DNA from 4 places in the Kouleothrix sp. genome. Region 1 is predicted to be linked to each of the others. Evidence: riboswitches for the same ligand, from Rfam matches in the RefSeq annotation. Region 1 holds a riboswitch; each other region holds the start of a gene.
The links. A riboswitch is a leader RNA that binds a small molecule or an ion and turns the genes downstream of it on or off. The one in region 1 is predicted to bind S-adenosylmethionine.
Positions count from the first base shown of each region.

Region 2: it holds a riboswitch for S-adenosylmethionine, as region 1 does, so the genes downstream of both, U0177_RS02670 (homocysteine S-methyltransferase family protein) here and U0177_RS21885 (cysteine desulfurase) in region 1, are expected to answer to the same signal.
Region 3: it holds a riboswitch for S-adenosylmethionine, as region 1 does, so the genes downstream of both, mtnA (S-methyl-5-thioribose-1-phosphate isomerase) here and U0177_RS21885 (cysteine desulfurase) in region 1, are expected to answer to the same signal.
Region 4: it holds a riboswitch for S-adenosylmethionine, as region 1 does, so the genes downstream of both, U0177_RS06265 (homocysteine synthase) here and U0177_RS21885 (cysteine desulfurase) in region 1, are expected to answer to the same signal.

Region 1 covers NZ_JAXLWP010000026.1:32,988-37,645, forward strand. Annotated here, with positions in the region: gene U0177_RS21880 (aminotransferase class V-fold PLP-dependent enzyme) at 1-602, opposite strand, end outside; gene U0177_RS21885 (cysteine desulfurase) at 908-2,239, opposite strand; SAM riboswitch class I at 2,366-2,545, opposite strand; gene groL (chaperonin GroEL) at 2,963-4,621, opposite strand.
Region 2 covers NZ_JAXLWP010000003.1:715,205-719,862, reverse strand. Annotated here, with positions in the region: gene tkt (transketolase) at 1-55, shown strand, start outside; gene U0177_RS02680 (ATP-binding protein) at 454-1,980, shown strand; gene U0177_RS02675 (response regulator) at 1,988-2,428, shown strand; SAM riboswitch class I at 2,573-2,736, shown strand; gene U0177_RS02670 (homocysteine S-methyltransferase family protein) at 2,972-4,658, shown strand, end outside.
Region 3 covers NZ_JAXLWP010000005.1:299,145-303,802, forward strand. Annotated here, with positions in the region: gene U0177_RS05970 (carbohydrate kinase family protein) at 1-415, opposite strand, end outside; gene U0177_RS05975 (hypothetical protein) at 458-1,501, opposite strand; gene mtnA (S-methyl-5-thioribose-1-phosphate isomerase) at 1,609-2,652, opposite strand; SAM riboswitch class I at 2,695-2,879, opposite strand; gene U0177_RS05985 (MBL fold metallo-hydrolase) at 3,034-3,882, shown strand; gene U0177_RS05990 (glycosyltransferase family 4 protein) at 4,103-4,658, shown strand, end outside.
Region 4 covers NZ_JAXLWP010000006.1:19,579-24,236, reverse strand. Annotated here, with positions in the region: gene U0177_RS06275 (Kelch repeat-containing protein) at 1-1,066, opposite strand, end outside; gene U0177_RS06270 (LCP family protein) at 1,148-2,563, opposite strand; SAM riboswitch class I at 2,869-3,034, shown strand; gene U0177_RS06265 (homocysteine synthase) at 3,281-4,570, shown strand.

The sequences.
Region 1 (4,658 bases):
ATCTGGTAGGCTTGCACATCCACCGGAAATGCGCCGAGCGTCTGGCTCGCGTCGACCACGAAGAACAGCCCGCGCTGTCGCGCGGCGGCTCCGAGCGCGGCCAGGTCGTGCCTGAACCCGGTGGCGGGGAGCGCGCTGCTCAGCGCCAGCACACGGGTGCGCGAGTCGATCCACCGGTCGAGCTGCTCAAGATCCAAGCCGCCATCGCTCTGCGCAATGCGCTTCACCAGAATGCCCCGTGCGGCCAGGTTCATCCACGGGTACACGTGCGCCGGATCTTCGCCGTCGAGCACCAGCACCGTCGTGCCCGGCTGGAGCGGCAGGCTGTTCGCGGCGGTATTCAGGCCAATGACGGCATTCGGTACGATCGCGATCTCGTCGGCGCGCGCGGCGTGGATCAGTGCCGCCGCACGCTGCTTGATCCGCTCGGCTGTTTCGGCCAGCGCGTCGCGCACTTGGCTGGGTGGCGCAGCCAGCGCGCGCTCGATATGCGCCTGGATAGCGCGAGTGACATGGTTGCCGAGCGGTGCGCCGGTGGCGTGGTCGAGAAAAGCGTAGCGCTGCGTAATCGGAAAGGTATCACGGTATGCGGCGAGTTCCATCGGCGCCTCCATGGATTGCGATACTCCTTAGGGTATCGCGATCCCCTACCCTTTCAGGCCACTATCAAGCTTACCTGCGACGATACTAAGGATCTTAATATACTTGATCATAATTGTCAAGTAAAATTTGTATTCTTGTGTTCAATAGACTTTATCGGAAATAAGGGAGCCAGGGGGGCTTTGCCCCACCAACAGAGGATTCTTGGGGGCCGCAGGCCCCCTAAACCCCCACCATTGTTATTTTCAATAAAGTCTAATAGACTTTCTCCCACTCTAAGCCGGTATGGCGCCGGCACCAGAGAAAGCTAGGCCAGCGCGAAGCCGCGCGCCTGCACCACCTGAGGCGTACGGCAGTCGGCAGCCCTGGCGGGCGCAGTTTGCACCGGATGGCGCTGTATTGCCGCGAGCCCATCGACGAGCGCGTCGACATCGGCGAAGTCGTTGTAGATCGTGAAGCTGGCGCGCGCGCTCGAGTCCAGCCCGAGCAGCCGGTGCAGCGGGTGCGCGCAGTGGCGGCCCGAGCGGATGGCAATACCGCGCTGATCGAGGGCGGTGGCGATATCGTGTGGCGCAACGCCATCGACGGTGAACGTCACGACGCCGCCGCGCAGCTTTGCATCGCGCGGGCCATAGATGCGCAGGCCGGGGAGGGCGCTGAGGCGACGCAGGGCATACTCGGTCAGTGCGCGCTCGTGCGCGTGTACTGCGGCCAGGCCAAGCTTGCCGAGGTACGTGACTGCCGCGCCCAGGCCGATCGCCTCGACAAATGCCGGCGTGCCGGCTTCGAACTTCAGCGGCGCGTCTTCCCATACAACCCTGTCAAAATCGACATCACGCGCGACATCGCCGCCCGTCAAGAACGGCGGCATCGCGGCCAGTAGCTCGGCGCGGCCGTAGAGCACGCCGATGCCGGTCGGGCCGAGCATCTTGTGCCCCGAGAACACCGCAAAATCGGCATCGAGCGCGCCAACGTCCAGCGGCATGTGCGGCGCCGACTGGCACGCGTCCAGCGCGACCAGCGCGCCAAGCGCGTGCGCCCGCTCAATGATCGGGCGCGGGTCGGTGATCGTGCCGAGCACATTCGAGACATGCGCAAAACTCACCAGCCGCACGCGCGGGGTCAGCAGCGCGTCGAGGCACGACAGATCAAGCGTGCCTTCGGCAGTCAGCGGGATGCGCTTTATATTCAGGCCGCGCTCGCGTGCCAGCTCCAGCCAGGGCAGGTAGTTGGCGTGGTGCTCCAGGTCAGTCAGCACGATCTCGTCGCCCGGCCGCAGAAAGGTGCGGCCGTACGAGTACGCCAGCAGATTAAGCGCCTCGGTTGCATTGCGTGTAAAGACGATCTGGCTAGCAGAGGGCGCGCCGATGAAATCGGCAATGCTGGCGCGCGCTTGCTCGTAAAGCTCGGTGATGCGCATGCTGAAGCTGTAGGCGCCGCGATGGACATTCGCGTATGTCGAGCGGTACGCCTGCTCCATGGCCTCGAGCACCGCCACTGGCTTCTGCGACGATGCCGCGCTATCGAGAAACACAACCGGATGGCCGTGGATCTGCTGCTGCAGCGTTGGAAAATCCTGCCGGATGCGCGCGACATTGAGGGGTGTGCGTGTACAGGCGCCAGTGGTGTCGGTAATCACGTGATCGTCCTTTCATCAGAGCGGAAATAAAAAACGCCCATCGTGCTGGACGACGGGCGCCCGCTGATGCGGACCAACAAAACGCCTTTTCCACGACACATGGAAAAGGCGTACATCAGCGTTCGCCTCTCATCTTCCAGTTTGCGCTGCCGGAGTTGGCACCCTAATGATCGAGCGGCCGTTCGGGGCGAGAGGCACGCGGGGCGAAACACTTCGCCACCACGCCTCTTCAGCTCGGAACGCCACGTTCTTTCCAGGGTTGCCGAGGCTTCATCGGGCCGGTCCCTCCACCTCTCTGGATAAGAGTATGCGCTATTCAATTATGCCGGCAATGATACATTACTTGCCTGAAATTGTCAACTTTCACCCCAGCCATAGCCTGCCCGATCATAGGCGCAGATGCGCGTTGTGGGCTCAATCTGGGGCGGAACACGCGCCGCTCCTACATTGTTATACCAATTCCGTTTGATTACTTGTGTTTTCTTGTGCGGCGCCGGCAAGCCGGGCGCGCACAGAAAAGAAATTTCGGGGGCGGCGAAGCCGCCCCGAACCCCCACTATAATCCGAGCGATCAGCCGGATTTGGTATTATGCTCGAATTGCAGCGTGCGGGCGGCAGTATGCCGCCCCTACATTGTGATCGGGAAAAAACAAGCGCAGGCAGCATCGGTATTCGATGCCGCCTGCGCACCATGAGCTGGCACCCAGCTATGAGCTTGTGATCCTAGAAGTCCATGCCACCCATGCCGCCCATGCCATCCATGCCGCCAGGCATTCCACCACCACCAGCGTTAGCCTCAGGGATGTCTGTGATCAGCGCCTCGGTGGTGAGCAGCAGCCCGGCGATCGAGACAGCGTTCTGCACTGCACTCCGCGTCACCTTCACTGGGTCGACCACGCCCTGCTCCAGCATGCTGCCAAGCTCGCCGGTCAGCACGTTGTAGCCGTAGCTCGTGTCGCCCTTCTCCTTCTGGTGGCGGCGCACGGTGTTGATGATCACCGCCCCATCCTCGCCCGCGTTCTTGGCCAGCTGCCGCATCGGCTCCTCGAGCGCGCGGCGCAGGATCTGCACGCCGAAGCGCTCGTCGTCGTTGTCGACTTTCACGCTGTCGAGCGCGCCTAGCGCGTTGATCAGCGCCACGCCGCCGCCCGGCACAATGCCTTCCTCGACGGCCGCCCGCGCGGTCGAGAGCGCGTCCTCGACGCGGTGCTTCTTCTCCTTCAGCTCGGGCTCGGTGGCGCCGCCGACCTTCAGCACCGCCACGCCGCCGGCCAGCTTGGCCAGCCGCTCCTGCAGCTTCTCGCGGTCGAAGTCCGACGTCGTCGTTTCGATCTGCGCGCGGATCTGCGAAACGCGTGCCTGTATTGCCTCCTGATCGCCGTGGCCTTCGATGAAGGTGGTGTTGTCTTTGTCGGACACCACGCGGCGCGCGCGGCCGAGGTCTTCGGTGGTAGCGCTGTCGAGCTTGCGGCCGATCTCCTCGGAGATCACCGTGCCGCCGGTCAGGATGGCGATGTCCTGCAGCATGGCCTTGCGGCGGTCGCCGAAGCCCGGCGCTTTGATCGCCAGGACGTTGATCGTGCCGCGCAGCTTGTTCACCACCAGCGTCGCCAGCGCCTCGCCGTCGATATCCTCGGCGACGATTACGAAGTTCTTGGTGACCTGCAGCACCTTCTCGAGCACCGGCAGAATCTCATTGATGCTGGCGATCTTCTTGTCGGTGATCAGGATGTACGGCTCCTCCAGATCTGCTTCCATTTTGGCAGTGTCCGTCACGAAGTAGGCCGAGATATAGCCACGGTCGATCTGCATGCCCTCGGTGTATTCCTTCTCGAAGGCGATGCCCTTGCTCTCCTCGACCGTGATCACGCCGTCTTTGCCGACCTTCTCCATCACCTCGGCGATCAGGTCGCCGATCTCGCTGTCGGCGGCCGAGATCGTCGCGACGTGCGCGATGTCGGCGCGGTCGCGCACCGGCTTGGCCAGGCTCTTCAGCTCGGCCACCAGCGCCTCGGCGCCCTTGTCCAGCCCGCGCTTGATCAGCATCGGGTTGGCACCGGCGGCGACAACCTTGAGGCCCTCGGTGACGATCGCCTGGGCCAGCACGGTGGCGGTGGTGGTGCCATCGCCGGCCACATCGTTGGTCTTGGTGGCCACCTCGACCAGCAAGCGCGCGCCCATGTTCTCAAACGGATCCTTGAGCTCGATCTCCTTGGCGACGGTGACGCCGTCGTGGGTGACGGTCGGGGCGCCGAACTTCTTGTCGATCGCGACGTTGCGGCCGCGCGGGCCGAGCGTGGTCTTGACCGCGTCGGCAACAATGTCGACGCCGCGCTTGAGCGAGCGCCGGGCCTCCTCGTTGAATTTGAGTTGCTTCGCCATAGGGCTGGGGAGTCCTCTCTGTGAATAACGCAGTCAG
Region 2 (4,658 bases), on a different contig from region 1:
CGGCGGCGGCGACAAGGTGCCCGGCCACGCCAGTGGCTCGGAAGGCCATTCGTAGGCGCCCGGCATTGCGGGGGGTTAGAAGGCAGCTGCCCCGCTGATCCCTTGTATGTGGCGGTTCGGGGGCGGCTTCGCCGCCCCCGAATTTCTTTTTGCTATGCCCTGCTTTGTAGTATCACATCCGGCTGATTACGTGCTGTATATAGGGCTCGGGGCGGCTTCGCCGCCCCGAATTCTTTGGTATGCCCGCCCGGCGAAGCCGGGCAGGGCATACCAAAAACAAGCGTCAAACGAAGTTGATATCAATATTGTCATTCAGTTGTCACCGGAAAACTATTCACAATCATAGGAACGATCGTACAATACAGCCCATAGGCACACCTGGCCTGGTATCATCGCGCCCGACGCCGCGAGCTTGCGCGCTGGCGGGCGCCGCCTAGCCGACACGCGCGTACTATGAGCGACACCAGCATCAACCAGCCGCGCCTCGAAGAGTACACTCAATCGCTCCGCGAAGAATCGTTCGTCACGCTGCTGTATAGCATGGGCGTGTTTGGCCTCGTGCTGCTCTCCACCGGGCTGATCAACGTCGAAAGCATGCGCATGGGCGCGCAGATCGGCGGCGTGCTGGTGCTCACCTACTGGCTTGCGAACATGCTGCGCAAGCGCAAGCGCTACCGGCTGGCAGTGGTGCTGTTTCTGGCCGGCGCGCTAGCCGCGATCATCGTCACCTTCGGCTTTTACCCGCTCGCGAGCAACCCGTTCATCTTCTTCACGCCGCTGGTAGTGTGCATCGCCGGGGTGCTGCTGCGCCCGCGCGCCGGGTTTGTGGCCGCCACCGCCGCGATCGCCGCAATGATCCTCGCGGCGATCAGCTACGGCCAATCCAGCCAGATGTGGCAGCTACCATTCCTCGCCGCCGTGCTGCTGGGCTACCTGAGCGCTGCGGTGGCGATGCTGGCCTCGCTCAGCTTCTTCACCGTGGTCGAGTGGGCGATCGATAGCTACCACAAGGTCGAGCGCCGCGAGGCCCAGCTGTACGAGAGCGAGAAGCAGCTCCAGCGCGCGCTGCGCGAGCAAGACTCGCTCAACCACCGGCTGCAAGAATCGAACAAGCAGCTCGAAAACGCGCGCGCCGTCGCCGAGTACGCCAACCGCATGAAATCGCAGTTTGTGGCGAATATGAGCCACGAGCTGCGCACGCCGCTCAACGCGATCATCGGCTTCTCGTACATCCTTAAGCAAGAGCTTAAAGGCCCGCTCGCGCCCGACCAGCACGACTATGTCGGCCGGATCTACGACGCCGGCAACTACCTGCTGAAGCTGCTCAACGACATTCTCGACAACGCCAAGATCGAGGCCGGCCGGCTCGACCTACAGCGCGAGCCAAGCCAGCTCGAGCCGATCGTGCACGAGGTGCTGGTGACGGCCAGCAGCCTTACGCACGGCAAGCCGCTGGCGCTGCGCACCGAGCTTGCCAGCGACCTGCCGCTGGTGTACGCCGACCGCATGCGCGTGGCCCAGGTGCTGCTCAACCTGCTCTCGAACGCGGTGAAGTTTACCGAGCACGGCAGCATTACGCTGCGCGTCTACCCGGCCTTTCACACCCCACCCGCCGACACGCCGCAGGGCGAACAGCCGCCCGACAGCGGGTATGTGGTGGTGGAAGTTGAAGATACTGGCATCGGCATCGCTGCCGAAAACCTGGAGCTGATCTTCGAGGAGTTCCGCCAGGCCGACGAGACACTCTCGCGGCGCTATGGCGGCACCGGCCTGGGCCTGCCGATCAGCCGGCGGCTGGTGGAGCTGCACGGCGGCCGCCTGACAGTGGCCAGCACGCTGGGGCGCGGCTCGACCTTCCGCTTCACGCTGCCGGCCGTGGCCGACGCGCACCTGCGCCAGGCCAGGGAGCTGCTGAATACGCCACTGCAGCTTGAGCATCGCGCACTGGCCAGCGAGCCACAGCCGGCGCTCAGCAGATAGGAACACTATGGCAACTACGCCACACGCCGATCGCCCCACCGCGCCGCCCGACCGCCCCGAAAACGCCTATATTATTCTGGTCGAAGACGACCCAAACTCCTACCTGGTGATCGAAGAGCTGCTGAAGCACGCCGGCTTCAAGCACTTCTACCACCGCGGCAGCGGCGCCAAGCTGATCCAGCTGATCGAGGTGCTGCCGCAGATCGACCTGGTGCTGCTCGACATTGGCCTGCCCGGCGAAGATGGTTTCGCGGTGCTCAAGCGCCTGCGCGCGCACCCGCAGTCGGCCCGCGCGCATATCGCCGCCATCACCGCCAATATCATGCACCAGACGCGGCTGCGCGCCAAGGATGCCGGCTTCGACAGCTTCATCAGCAAGCCGATTCAGCCCGATAAGATCTGCGACCAGATCCGCAGCATGCTGGCCGGCCGCGCATTCTGGTGGTAGCTCCGGCTCCGCCAAGCTCTGGTTGTGTGGTACCCTGCTGGCCTCGCGGGGCAGGGCGCCACACCACGCAGGTGATCGACAAGTGCGCAGCGCCGTTGACAAGCCACCAGACGGCTGCTATACTGCGGCTCAACAATTGAATACCGCTCATCAAGAGGGGTGGAGGGATCGGCCCTGTGAAACCCCGGCAACCCCTTCCCAAGTTCTCAGTCGTGAGTTTTGAGTTGCACTTGGCTAACTCAGCACTCAGCACTCGAAACTCCGGAAGGAAGGTGCCAACTCCGACAGCGCAAGCTGGGAGATGAGGACAGCGTAGTAACCCTCATGCCCGCGCGTGAGGGTATTTGTTTGCGTTCAACAAGCCAAGGCATACATGTTCATACCAACTCCGTTATGATCACGTTCTTTTTGGTATGCCCTGCCCGGCAAAGCCTGGCAGGGCATACCAACAAGAAATTCGGGGGCGGCCACGCCGCCCCCGAACCCCCAGCATCAACCAAGTGATCGGCCGAATTTGGTATCACTGAGGCGAGGTCAAGCCACATGAGCTCAAAACCAACCTATCTCGAGGCGCTACGCTCGCGCGTGCTGATCTTCGACGGCGCCATGGGCACGAGCATCGACCAGTTCGGGCTCTCGGCCGAGGATTACGGCGGCGAGCGCACCTACGGCAACCGCGACTACCTGGCGATCGCCCGGCCCGACGTGATCGAGCAGATCCACACCTCGTTCATGGAGGCCGGCTGCGACGTGCTCGAGACCAACACCTTCCAGAGCACGCGCCTGCGCCTGGCCGAGTGGGGCCTGGCCGATCGCACCGCCGAGCTGAATATCGCCGCCGCGCGCCTGGCCCGCCGCGTCGCCGAGCGCTTCGCCGCCCAGGACGGCCGGCCGCGCTACGTGGCCGGCTCGATCGGCCCCACCGGCAAGCTGCCCTCGTCGAACGACCCGGCGCTCTCGGATATTACCTTCGACGAGCTATCGGAGATCTTTCGCGAGCAGGCCGCCGCGCTGATCGCCGGTGGCGTCGACGTGCTGCTCGTCGAGACCAGCGTCGATATTCTCGAGGTCAAGGCCGCGCTCGACGGCATCCGGCGCGCAAAGCACGAGGCTGGCGCGCACGTGGCCGTGCAGGCCCAGATCTTCCTCGACCTCTCGGGCCGCATGCTGCTGGGCACCGAGGTGCCGGCGGTGATCGCGACGCTCGAGGCAATGCCGGTCGACGTGATCGGCCTGAACTGCAGCACCGGCCCCGAGCATATGCGCGAGGCCATCCAGTACCTATGCGCGCACTCGCGGCTGCCGATCTCGTGCATCCCCAACGCCGGGCTGCCGCTCGAGGTCGACGGCGAGACGGTATATCCAATGGAGCCCGAGCCATTCGCGCGCATCCTCGGCGAGTTCGTGCGCGAGTATGGCGTGAGCGCCGTCGGTGGCTGCTGCGGCACGCGGCCGGCGCACATCCGGGCGCTACGCGCGGCCGTGGGCTACGAGCGCGCCCCAGCCGCGCGCCAGGTCGAGTACATCCCCAGCGTGTCGTCGGGGGTGAAGGCCGCCGCGCTGCGCCAGGACGTGACGCTCACAATGATCGGCGAGCGCGTCAATACGCTTGGCTCGCGCAAGGTGAAGCGGCTGCTGCTGAACGACGACTACGACGGCGTGCTCGACGTGGCGCGCGAGCAAGCCGACGGCGGCGCGCACCTGCTCGACGTGTGCGTGGCTACCACCGAGCGCGCCGACGAGCGTGAGCAGATGGTCGCGCTGCTGAAAAAGCTGACCATGAACGTCGAGCTGCCGTTGGCGATCGACACCACCGAGGCCGACGTGCTCAAGGCCGCGCTCGAGATCTACCCAGGCCGCGCGATCGTCAACTCGCTCTCGCTCGAGGGCGGCCGCGGCGAGAAGCTCGACCGCACCATGCCGTTGGTAGCGCGCTACGGCGCGGCCGCGATGGCCATGACCATCGACGAGGACGGGATGGCGCACACCGCCGGCCGCAAGCTGGCGGTGGCCCGGCGGATCGCCCAGATCGCGCGCGACGAGTACGGCGTGCCGCACGAGTCGCTGATCTTCGACGTGCTGACCTTCCCGATCACCACCGGCCAGGACGAACTGCGCCGCGCCGCGATCGAGACGATCGAGGGCATCCGGCTGGTAAAGCAGCATATCCCCGGCTGCTTCACCACCCTGGGCGTCAGCAATTTGTCGTTCGGCGTCGCGCCGCACGCCC
Region 3 (4,658 bases), on a different contig from region 1:
AGTCGCCGGCGCCGAGCCCGAGGCCCAGCAGCGAGAGGTGCTTGGAGTGCGCCATCGCGCCGGTATAGAACGCGACGATCTGGTTGTTGGCTTTGTCGGTGTTGATAAAGCACGAGGCGGTGAACTCGTCGTCGATCAGGCGGATGCCGCTGGCGTCGATGCCCTGGCGCTCCATCAGGGCACGGTACTCGCCGAAATCCTGGCCGGCGGTAGCCACCACCAGCGGGCGATCGCCCAGCAGCGCGAGCGTGTAGGCGATGTTGCCGGCCACGCCGCCGCGCATGCGCCGCATTGAGTCGACCAGAAAGCTGACGGTGAGCATATGAACTTTATCCGGCAGAATATGATCCTTGAAGTAGCCGGGAAAGTCCATAATATAATCGTAGGCGAGCGAGCCAGTGACGACGATTCGCACGAATTGCTCCTTGTTGCAAAGCGCAGATTGCAATCTGCGCAACTAGATCAGCTTGTACTGCTCGCGCAGCTGCGCCGAGGCTTCGGCCAGAAGCTGCAGAGCGCGCTCGGCGGCCGCCACCGAGAGGCGGCTCAGTGTGCCCGCGACCGAGAGCACCGACTGGCGCAGCAGCGCCTCGGCGGCGATGCCGTGCGGCGCGAGCTGCCCGGCCAGCGCGCCGGCCTGCGCCGCCAGCGTATCGGCGCTGGCCCGCGCAATTGCGTCTTCGTCGGCGGGTAGCAGGCCCAGGCCAACCACGCCGCCGCGTCCGAGAAACTCGCCGAGCGCCGGCGCCGCTTCGGCCAGCGCCGCGCCGTGATGCGCGACATCGGCGATAATCATATCGACGCCGATCTGCAGCAGCTCGTGCCAGTTGGGCACCCCGCCGGCGAACAGCGCCTTGCAGCCGCGCACGCCTTCGAGCACCTGGTCGATCTGCTCGCGCACGCGCGGCCACTCGACGGGCACAAACGGCAGGCCGACCATCTCGAGAAACGGTTCGTCGACGCAGATGATCGTCGTCGGGTTCCACTCGCTCAGCCGCGCCTCCTGCCACTCGGCGCGCAGCGCCAAGTGCTGCGCCAGCGCGTCGAACAGCATGTCGTCGTACAGCAGCGGCTGGTCGTTTTCGTCGGTCACCTGCGCCGCCAGGCTGATCGGCCCGGTCAGCTGGCCCTTGAGCGCCTTGGCGGCGCGCAGCCCCTCGGCCTGGCGCAGCAGCTCATCGAGGCCGTAGGCGTCGTCGGGGGCGAGCGCCACCGTCGCGTAGCGATCTTCCAGGTAGGCCAGCCCCAGCCGGTCGAGCTCGCGCTCGGCGCGCCGCCGGTCGACATACACGCGGGCCTGGGTTTCGTCGACCACCAGCCCCGGAAAGCCGAGCATGCTCTGCACGACGCTTTGCTCGCGCAAGCTGCGCTGAGGCAGCTGCGGCCAGGCCAGCAGCGCCCCGGCGTAGCGGCGCGAGATCTCGAGCGCCTGCGCCGCGTTGCGGTGCGGCAGCCCGCCCAGCAGCAGCGGCAGGGCGGCGGGTGCGAAAGGCAACGGCATAGCGATTTACGATTTACGATTTTGGATTTACGATAAACTCCACATCGAGCGCTGGCGGGGCACCGGGCAGCATCGGCCCGAGAAAATCGTAAACCGTAAACCGCAAATTACATAATACGACGCAGGTTCTCCTCGTATGGCGGCCGAATAACGCCACGCTCGGTGATCAAGGCGGTGATGAGCTCGTGGGGCGTAACATCGAACGCGGGGTGCGCGGCCTGCACGCCGGCCGGCGCCAGCATCTGCCCGCCAATCGTCGTGACCTCGGCCGGGTCGCGCTGCTCGATCGGGATGGCATCGCCGTCGGGCAGGCTCAGATCGATCGTGGAGGAAGGCGCTGCGACATAGAACGGGATGGCGTGGGCGCGCGCCAGCACGGCCAAGCCGTAGGTGCCGATCTTGTTGGCGATATCGCCATTGGCCACCACGCGGTCGGCGCCGACGATCACGCAGTCGATCTCGCCGCGGCGCATGAAGTAGGCGGCCATATTATCGGTGATCAGCGTCAGCGGCACGCCGGCGCGCTGCAGCTCCCAGGCCGTCAGGCGCGCGCCCTGCAAAAACGGCCGGGTTTCGTCGACGAACACATGCACCGGCCGGCCGCTGCTGTGCGCGATGCGAATGGGCGCGAGCGCGGTGCCAAGCCCGGCGGTGGCCAGCCCGCCGGCGTTGCAGTGCGTCAGCACGTGGCCACGCTCGGGGATGAGCTGCAGGCCGTGCTCGCCGATCGCATAGCACATCGCCAGGTCTTCGGCCATGATCGCGTGGGCTTCGTCGAGCAGCGCGCCGCGCAGCGCGGCTGGCTCGTCGGTGGCGTGGGATTCGGCGGCGCGCAGCATGCGCGCGGTTGCCCACATCAGGTTCACGGCGGTGGGGCGGCTGGCGTCGAGCGCGGCCTTGGCCTCGGCCAGGCGAGCAAGCAGCTCGGCGGCGCTGCCGTGGTGCTGCTGCGCCACCAGCGCCATGCCATAGGCCGCAGTGCAGCCGATCGCCGGCGCCCCGCGCACCTGCATGCTCTTGATTGCCTGCACCACATCGCCGAGCGTCGCGCAGCGCACCGCCACCTCGGCGCCCGGCAGCAGCCGCTGGTCGAGCAGGCCCACGGCGTCGCCGTCCCACCAGATATGCTGAAATGTTTCGGCTGTTTTCATCAAAAAAAGCCGCCCGCACTGCGAGAGGCCCAGCTATGTTACCTCTCATCTTTCAGGTGCATCAGGAACACCTGCAGGAATTGGCACCTTCCCTACCGAGCTTTGAGGTTTGCATTTTAAGCCTGAGTTTTACCTCGACAACTCAGCACTTAAAACTCAGCATTCAAAACCTGGTATGGGGTTGCCGGGCTTCGTCGGGCCAGTCCCTCCGCCCCTCGTGATGAGCATACTATTCACTTCGACGCGCGATTATAGCATAGCTGCGGCCGCGCTGCAACCTGCCAGCACGCCCAGGCGATACCGGCGCGCAAAACACGCGAGCAGGCTCCTACACGCAGGGCGCGTATGCTATAATGCAGCCGGATCAGCAGTACATGCGGCGTGTTGCTTCGATGGGGCCGGGCGCCGGCGCACGACGCAATTGCGTCGCGCGACGCGAGCATGCGACTGACATTTTTAGGAACCGGCACATCGATGGGCGTACCGGTGATCGGCTGCCGCTGCGCCGTGTGCACCTCGCCCGACCCGCACAACCACCGGCTGCGCACTTCGGCGCTGCTCGAGGCGGGTGGCCGCACGCTGCTGTTCGACGCCGGCCCGGACCTGCGGCAGCAGGCGCTGGCCGCGCATATCAGCCGCGTCGACGCCGTGCTGCTGACGCACGCCCACGCCGATCATATTTCGGGCCTGGACGATCTACGGCCGCTGAATTTCGCGCAGCGCTCGGCAATACCGCTGTTTGGCTCGGCTACCACGCTGGGGATGGTGCGCGAGCGCTTCAGCTACGCGTTTCACGATAGCTCGCGCGGCTCGACGCGCCCCGAGCTCGAGCTGTGCGAGATCCGCAGCGGCGTGGCGTTTCGAGCCGCCGGCGTGGCCGCGCTGCCATTCGACGTGCAGCATGGCACATGGTCGATCACCGGCTTCCGCATCGGCCGGCTGGGGTATGTGACCGACGCCAGCGCGCTGCCGCCGGAGTCGCTGGCGCTGCTGCGCGGCCTGGATGTGCTGGTGCTCAACGCGCTGCGCTACGCCGAGCACCCGACGCACTTCAATGTCGCGCAGGCCTGCGCCGTGGCGGCTGAGCTGCAGCCGCGCCGCACCCTACTGGTACACATGACCCACGATCTCGAGCACGCCGCCGTGAATGCCGCGCTGCCCGACGGCGTCGAGCTGGCCTACGACGGCCTGGTGGTCGAAGCCGGCGACAGCTACGACAGTGCACCGTAGCTGCCACGGGCAGCATACGCCACATCGGCGTGAAATAGCCGTTCTGTGGTACGATAACAATGATAGCTCGCTGCGTTCATACAAACAGTATTCTGCCCGCTCGTGGAGCCCACGCTGCGTCGCAGCCGTCCGGCCTGGGCCGCACTGGCGCGCGGCCGGGCCGCGGCGTGTATCGCGGCAGGCGCACCCAGGCGCCACGAGCACATAGATTCGGAAAAGCATGCGTATTGCAATTGACGCCCGTCTGAATGCTTACCGGCAGGGCGGCATCTCTCAGTATACGCGCCAGCTGCTTATGGCGCTGCCCGATGTTGCCCGCGACGACGAGTTCGTCTGCCTGCAGCATCGCGACCAGCTGCGCCCGCTGGCGATCGCGCCGAATGTGTCGCGCCGCACCGCGCTGACGCCGCCACACCATCGCTTCGAGCAGTGGACGCTGCCGCTCGAGGTGATGCTGGCGCGGCCGAACGTGCTGCACTGCCCCGATTTCATCGCGCCGACGCGCCGGCCCTGCCCTGCGGTGGTGACGATCCACGACCTGGCGTTTATGCACTACCCCGAGATCCTCGACGACTCGGCCAGGGCCTACTACGGCCAGGTGAAGAGCAACGCCCCGCGCGCCGACGGCGTCATCGCAGTTTCGGAGGCGACGCGCCAGGACATCGCCCAGTTCCTGGACATGCCGGCCGAGCAGATCGACGTGATCCACGAGGCGGCCGCGTCGCTCTACCAGCCGATCGAGCTGCGCGCGGGCGAGGCGCGCGTGCTGAACGGCA
Region 4 (4,658 bases), on a different contig from region 1:
TTGCGCCGCCCGGCAGCGGGCCGCGCCCGCCGTCGCTGTAGCCGCCGGCAACCAGCAGCGCGAAGCTGGGCAGCACGATCGCGATGTGCCCGGCGCGCGGGGCGCTCAGCGGCGCGGCCGGCAGCCAGCGGTCGAGCTGCCAGTCGTACAGTTCGGCCGCCGCCAGGATCGCCAGCTCGGCGCCGCCGGCGGTTTGCTGCCAGCCGCCGGCCACCAGCACCTGGCCGCCCGGCAGCAGCGTGGCGCTGTGCTCGGCGCCGGTGCGTGGCGTCAGCATCGGGCCGGCGTCGCGCCAGCGATTGCTGGCGGGGTCGTAGATCTCGGCCGAGCCATCGCCGACCAGCAGCACGGTATTGTTTGGCAGCCAGGTGGCGGTGTGGGCCTGCCGCGCGCGCGCGGGCGGGGCGGCGTCCTGCCAGCTGTTGCTGGCGGGGTCGTAGATCTCGGCGCCGCCCTCGTCGCCACCAACGAACAGAAAACGCCCGTCGGCCAGAAATGTGGCGGTGTGGCTGGCGCGCGGCGTGTGCATGGGCGGCCCCTCGGCCCAGCTGTCGCGCGCGGGGTCGTAGATCTCGGTGCTATTCGTGCGGATCCCCGTCGCAGCGATCTGGTCGACGCCGCCGGCCGCCAGCACGCGGCCGTCGCGCAGCAGTGTGAGGGTGTGGCCGGCGCGCGGGCGCAGCATCGGCGCGGCCGGCTGCCAGCTATTGCTGGCGGGGAAGAAGCGCAGCGCGCTGGCGAACACGCCGTGCGGGCTGAGCAGCGGCCGGCCGCCGCTCGCCAGCACGCTGCCATCGCCCAGCAGCACGGCCGCGCCCGAGCTGTTCTCGATATCGCCGGCTGCCGTCCAGCGATCGGCGCGCGGGTCGTAGATCTCAGTCGCGGCGGTGTTCTGCCCGCCGATCACCAGCACCCGGCCGTCGTTCAGCGCCACCGCCCGGCCGAACGTATGCTGCCCGAGCATCGGCGCCGCCGGCGACCAGCCACCCAGTGCGCGCGCCGGCAGCGGCGCCGCCAGAAGCGCGAGCAACAGCGCCGCAAGCGCGGGCCAGCGAAATCGCCGCATAGCAGCTCTCCTTTCGAGCGGCCGGCGGAATGCAGCCGCGGAGCTCGGCACAGCACGAGAATGGCGCAGCCTGCGCGCAGCCTACTCGCCGGCCCAGCGCGGCTGGTAATCCTGCCCGACAATCAGAACAATATCGGCGCGATCGAGCCGGGCCGGCGCATCGGCGGCAGGCGACGATTGGATGTAGCGCGCGTCGATGCCGAGCAAGCTCGCCAGGCGCTGGCGCGTCTCGGGCTGGCCGGTGTAGTCGATGATCTGCGAGTGCTCGTACACCTGCGGCGCCTGGCCAGGGTCGGCCAGCACAAAGCCCTGGCCGCGCAGGTAGCTACTGACCTTGCCGGCAATCCCGGCCACTGCTGCGCCGTTGAGCACCTGGATGCGGCCGCGCTGCGAGGCAGCCTGCGGGCCGGCGCGCCAGCGCGACACCACCGTAGCCACGTCGGCGGCGTTCCAGTAGATATCCGAGCCATCCTCGTAGTCGATCGCCACGTCGAGCGGGTTGATGCTGAACTGCAGCACGCGGTCGCCATGCAGCTCGCGGGCCAGGCCGGCCAGGCCATTGATCATGCCCAGCTGGCCGATCGGCAGCGTGGTACGCACATTCTGGGCCAGCACATCGGCCCACTGCGGCAGCGTGGCGATGTTGTCGAGCAGCCCGCGCGCGCGCACCTGGTCGAGCACGGCGCGCAGCACGCGCTGCTGGCGCTGGCTGCGGTCGAAATCGGTGCTGGCGTGGCGCGAGCGGGCGTAGATCAGCGCGTGCCGGCCGTCGAGCACCTGCAGGCCGGCGGGGATGTAGATCCGCTCGACGCCGTAGTCGTCGGTGGGGTACTCGGCGTCGAGCAGCGGCTTGGGCACGTCGACAAGCACGCCGCCGATCGAGTCGACCAGCGCGGCAAAGCCGTGGAAATCGACCTGGGCGGTGTAGTCGACCTTGACGCCCAGGAAATTTTCGATCGCCTCGGCCGCCAGCGCGGCGCCACCGGCCTCGGGGGTGGTGCCGGGGCCATACAGCGCGGCGGCGTTAGCGTAGCCATGCGAGTAGGCCGCGTTGATCTTGGCGCGGCCGAGGTGCGGAATGCTGGTCACCGAGTCGCGCGGGATCGACAGCATCGCAGCCCACTTAGCCACCGGGTCGACGCGCACCAGGATGAGCGTATCGCTGCGCACGCCCTCGCCGGGGTCGGGGCGCGTGTCCACGCCGATCAGCAGCGTGGTGAACGGCTCGCGCAGCGCGTCGGGCAGCGGGGGCTGGGTCGGGTAAAGCTCGCCGCCGCCAATGATCCGCTGGATAATGCTGCGCGGCGTAGGCGTGGGCGCACGGCGGGCATCGGGCTGCTGGATGCTTTGCAGCGTGGTGCGGGCCTGCATGTACAGCAGTGCCGCGCCGCCAAGCGCCAGCCCGATCAGCATCCCGATCGCAAAAGGCAGCCAGCGCCGCCGGGGGCGCGCCGGGCCACGGGGTTCTGCTGAAGGCGACTGGCCGGTTGTTGCCACAAACGATCCTTTTGGATGGTTGGTTCGATGCTGGCGATTATACCAGCCGCGCGCGGCGCTATCAAGGCGCGCGGCTCGCGCAACGTGTTTCGAGCGCACCTCTCTTCCGCGTGCGAAAAACGGGGCACAGGGCCGGCATTGCGTAATTTTGTCAAGGCATGCGTACGATGTGTTGCCCCTCCCCTGACAGGGGAGGGTAGGGGGAGGGGTCGAGCGACCTTGCACGAGCCCTGTCAAGGCATGGGCGCTCCTTGACAAAATTGCGTGACTCAATTATCATTGGCCGCAACAACTGAAGAGCGCGACTCTTATCCAGAGAGGTGGAGGGACCGGCCCTGTGAAACCTCGGCAACCCTGGAAAGACGTTTGAGTTCTCGGCTGCGAGTTCTGAACTATTCAGGGCTCAAAGCTCAAGGCTCAAACCTCAATCATTAGGGTGCCAAATCCGGCAGCGCGACTGGAAGATGAGAGGCATACGCAGACGTACGCCCCTTCCAAATTTGTTTGGAAGGGCGTTTTGTTTGAAGCTAGTGCTGGCCCTCATCCGTCTATTCGATGAGGGCTTTTCGCTGCCAGCCGCCACGATCACGCCGAGCTCACGTGCATCGCCGGCTGAGGCCCCATCGCCGCTCACCGGGCCATTTGGCACCCGCGCTCTCGATCACGCTGGAAGATCGCTGCTGGCAATTAGCGAAACGCCCAAGGAGGCACACCACTATGGCGGACGATATCACGTTCACCGGCTTCGAGACGCTGGCGCTGCACGGCGGCCAGCAGGCCGACCCGACCACCGGCGCGCGCGCGGTGCCGATCTACCAGACAACGTCGTACCAGTTCAAAGACACCGACCACGCCGCGCGGCTGTTCGGCCTGCAGGAATTCGGCAACATCTACACCCGGATCATGAACCCGACGCAGGACGTGCTCGAGCAGCGGATTGCCGCGCTCGAGGGCGGCGTGGGAGCGCTGGCGCTGGCCTCGGGCCAGGCCGCCGAGACATTCTCGATCCTGAATATCGCCGGCGCGGGCGACAACATCATCTCGTCGTCGGATCTGTATGGCGGCACCTACAACCTGTTCCGCCACACCCTGCCGAAGCTCGGCATCACCACGCGCTTCGTCGATGCGCGCGACCTCGATGGCTTCCGCAGCGCGATCGACGAGCGCACCAAGGCGTTCTTCCTTGAGTTTATCGGCAACCCGAAGCTCGACGTGCTGAACCTCGAGGCGATCTCGGCGATCGCGCACGAGGCCGGCGTGCCGGTGATCGTCGACTCGACCACCGCCACCCCGTACCTGTCGCGGCCGTTCGATTGGGGCGCCGACATTGTGGTGCACTCGGCCACCAAGTACATCGGCGGCCACGGCACCAGCATCGGCGGCCTGCTGATCGACAGCGGCAAGTTCGACTGGGCCGCCAGCGGCCGCTTCCCCGGCCTGACCGAGCCCGACGAGTCGTACCACGGCCTGGTGTACACCCAGGCGCTCGGCCCGCTGGCGTATATCATCAAGGCGCGCGTGCAGCTGCTGCGCGACATCGGCGCGGCGATCAGCCCGTTCAACGCCTTTCTGCTGCTCCAGGGCATCGAGACGCTGCCGCTGCGCATGGAGCGCCATAGCCAGAACGCGCTCGCCGTGGCCAAGTACCTCGAAGAGCACGCCAAGGTCGCCTGGGTCAACTACCCCGGCCTGCCCAGCCACCCGACGTACGAGCTGGCCAAGAAGTACCTGCCCAAGGGCCAGAGCGGCATCCTGGGCTTCGGGATCAAGGGCGGGCGCGCGGCCGGCGCCAAGTTCATCAACAGCCTGAAGCTGTTCTCGCACCTGGCGAATATCGGCGACGCCAAGAGCCTGGCCATTCACCCTGCCACCACCACCCACAGCCAGCTGTCGCCCGAAGAGCAGGCGATCACCGGCGTGACCGACGACTACGTGCGGCTGTCGATCGGCATCGAGACGATCGACGACATCCTCGCCGACCTGGATCACGCGCTGGCCCAGGTGTAGCCGGCGCCACTAGGTAAGGGCGATGCGCCGCCCGTGAATGCCAGCCCGAGGTTGTGCCGGCGATGCTTCGCCCTTACATGTGGAGTCG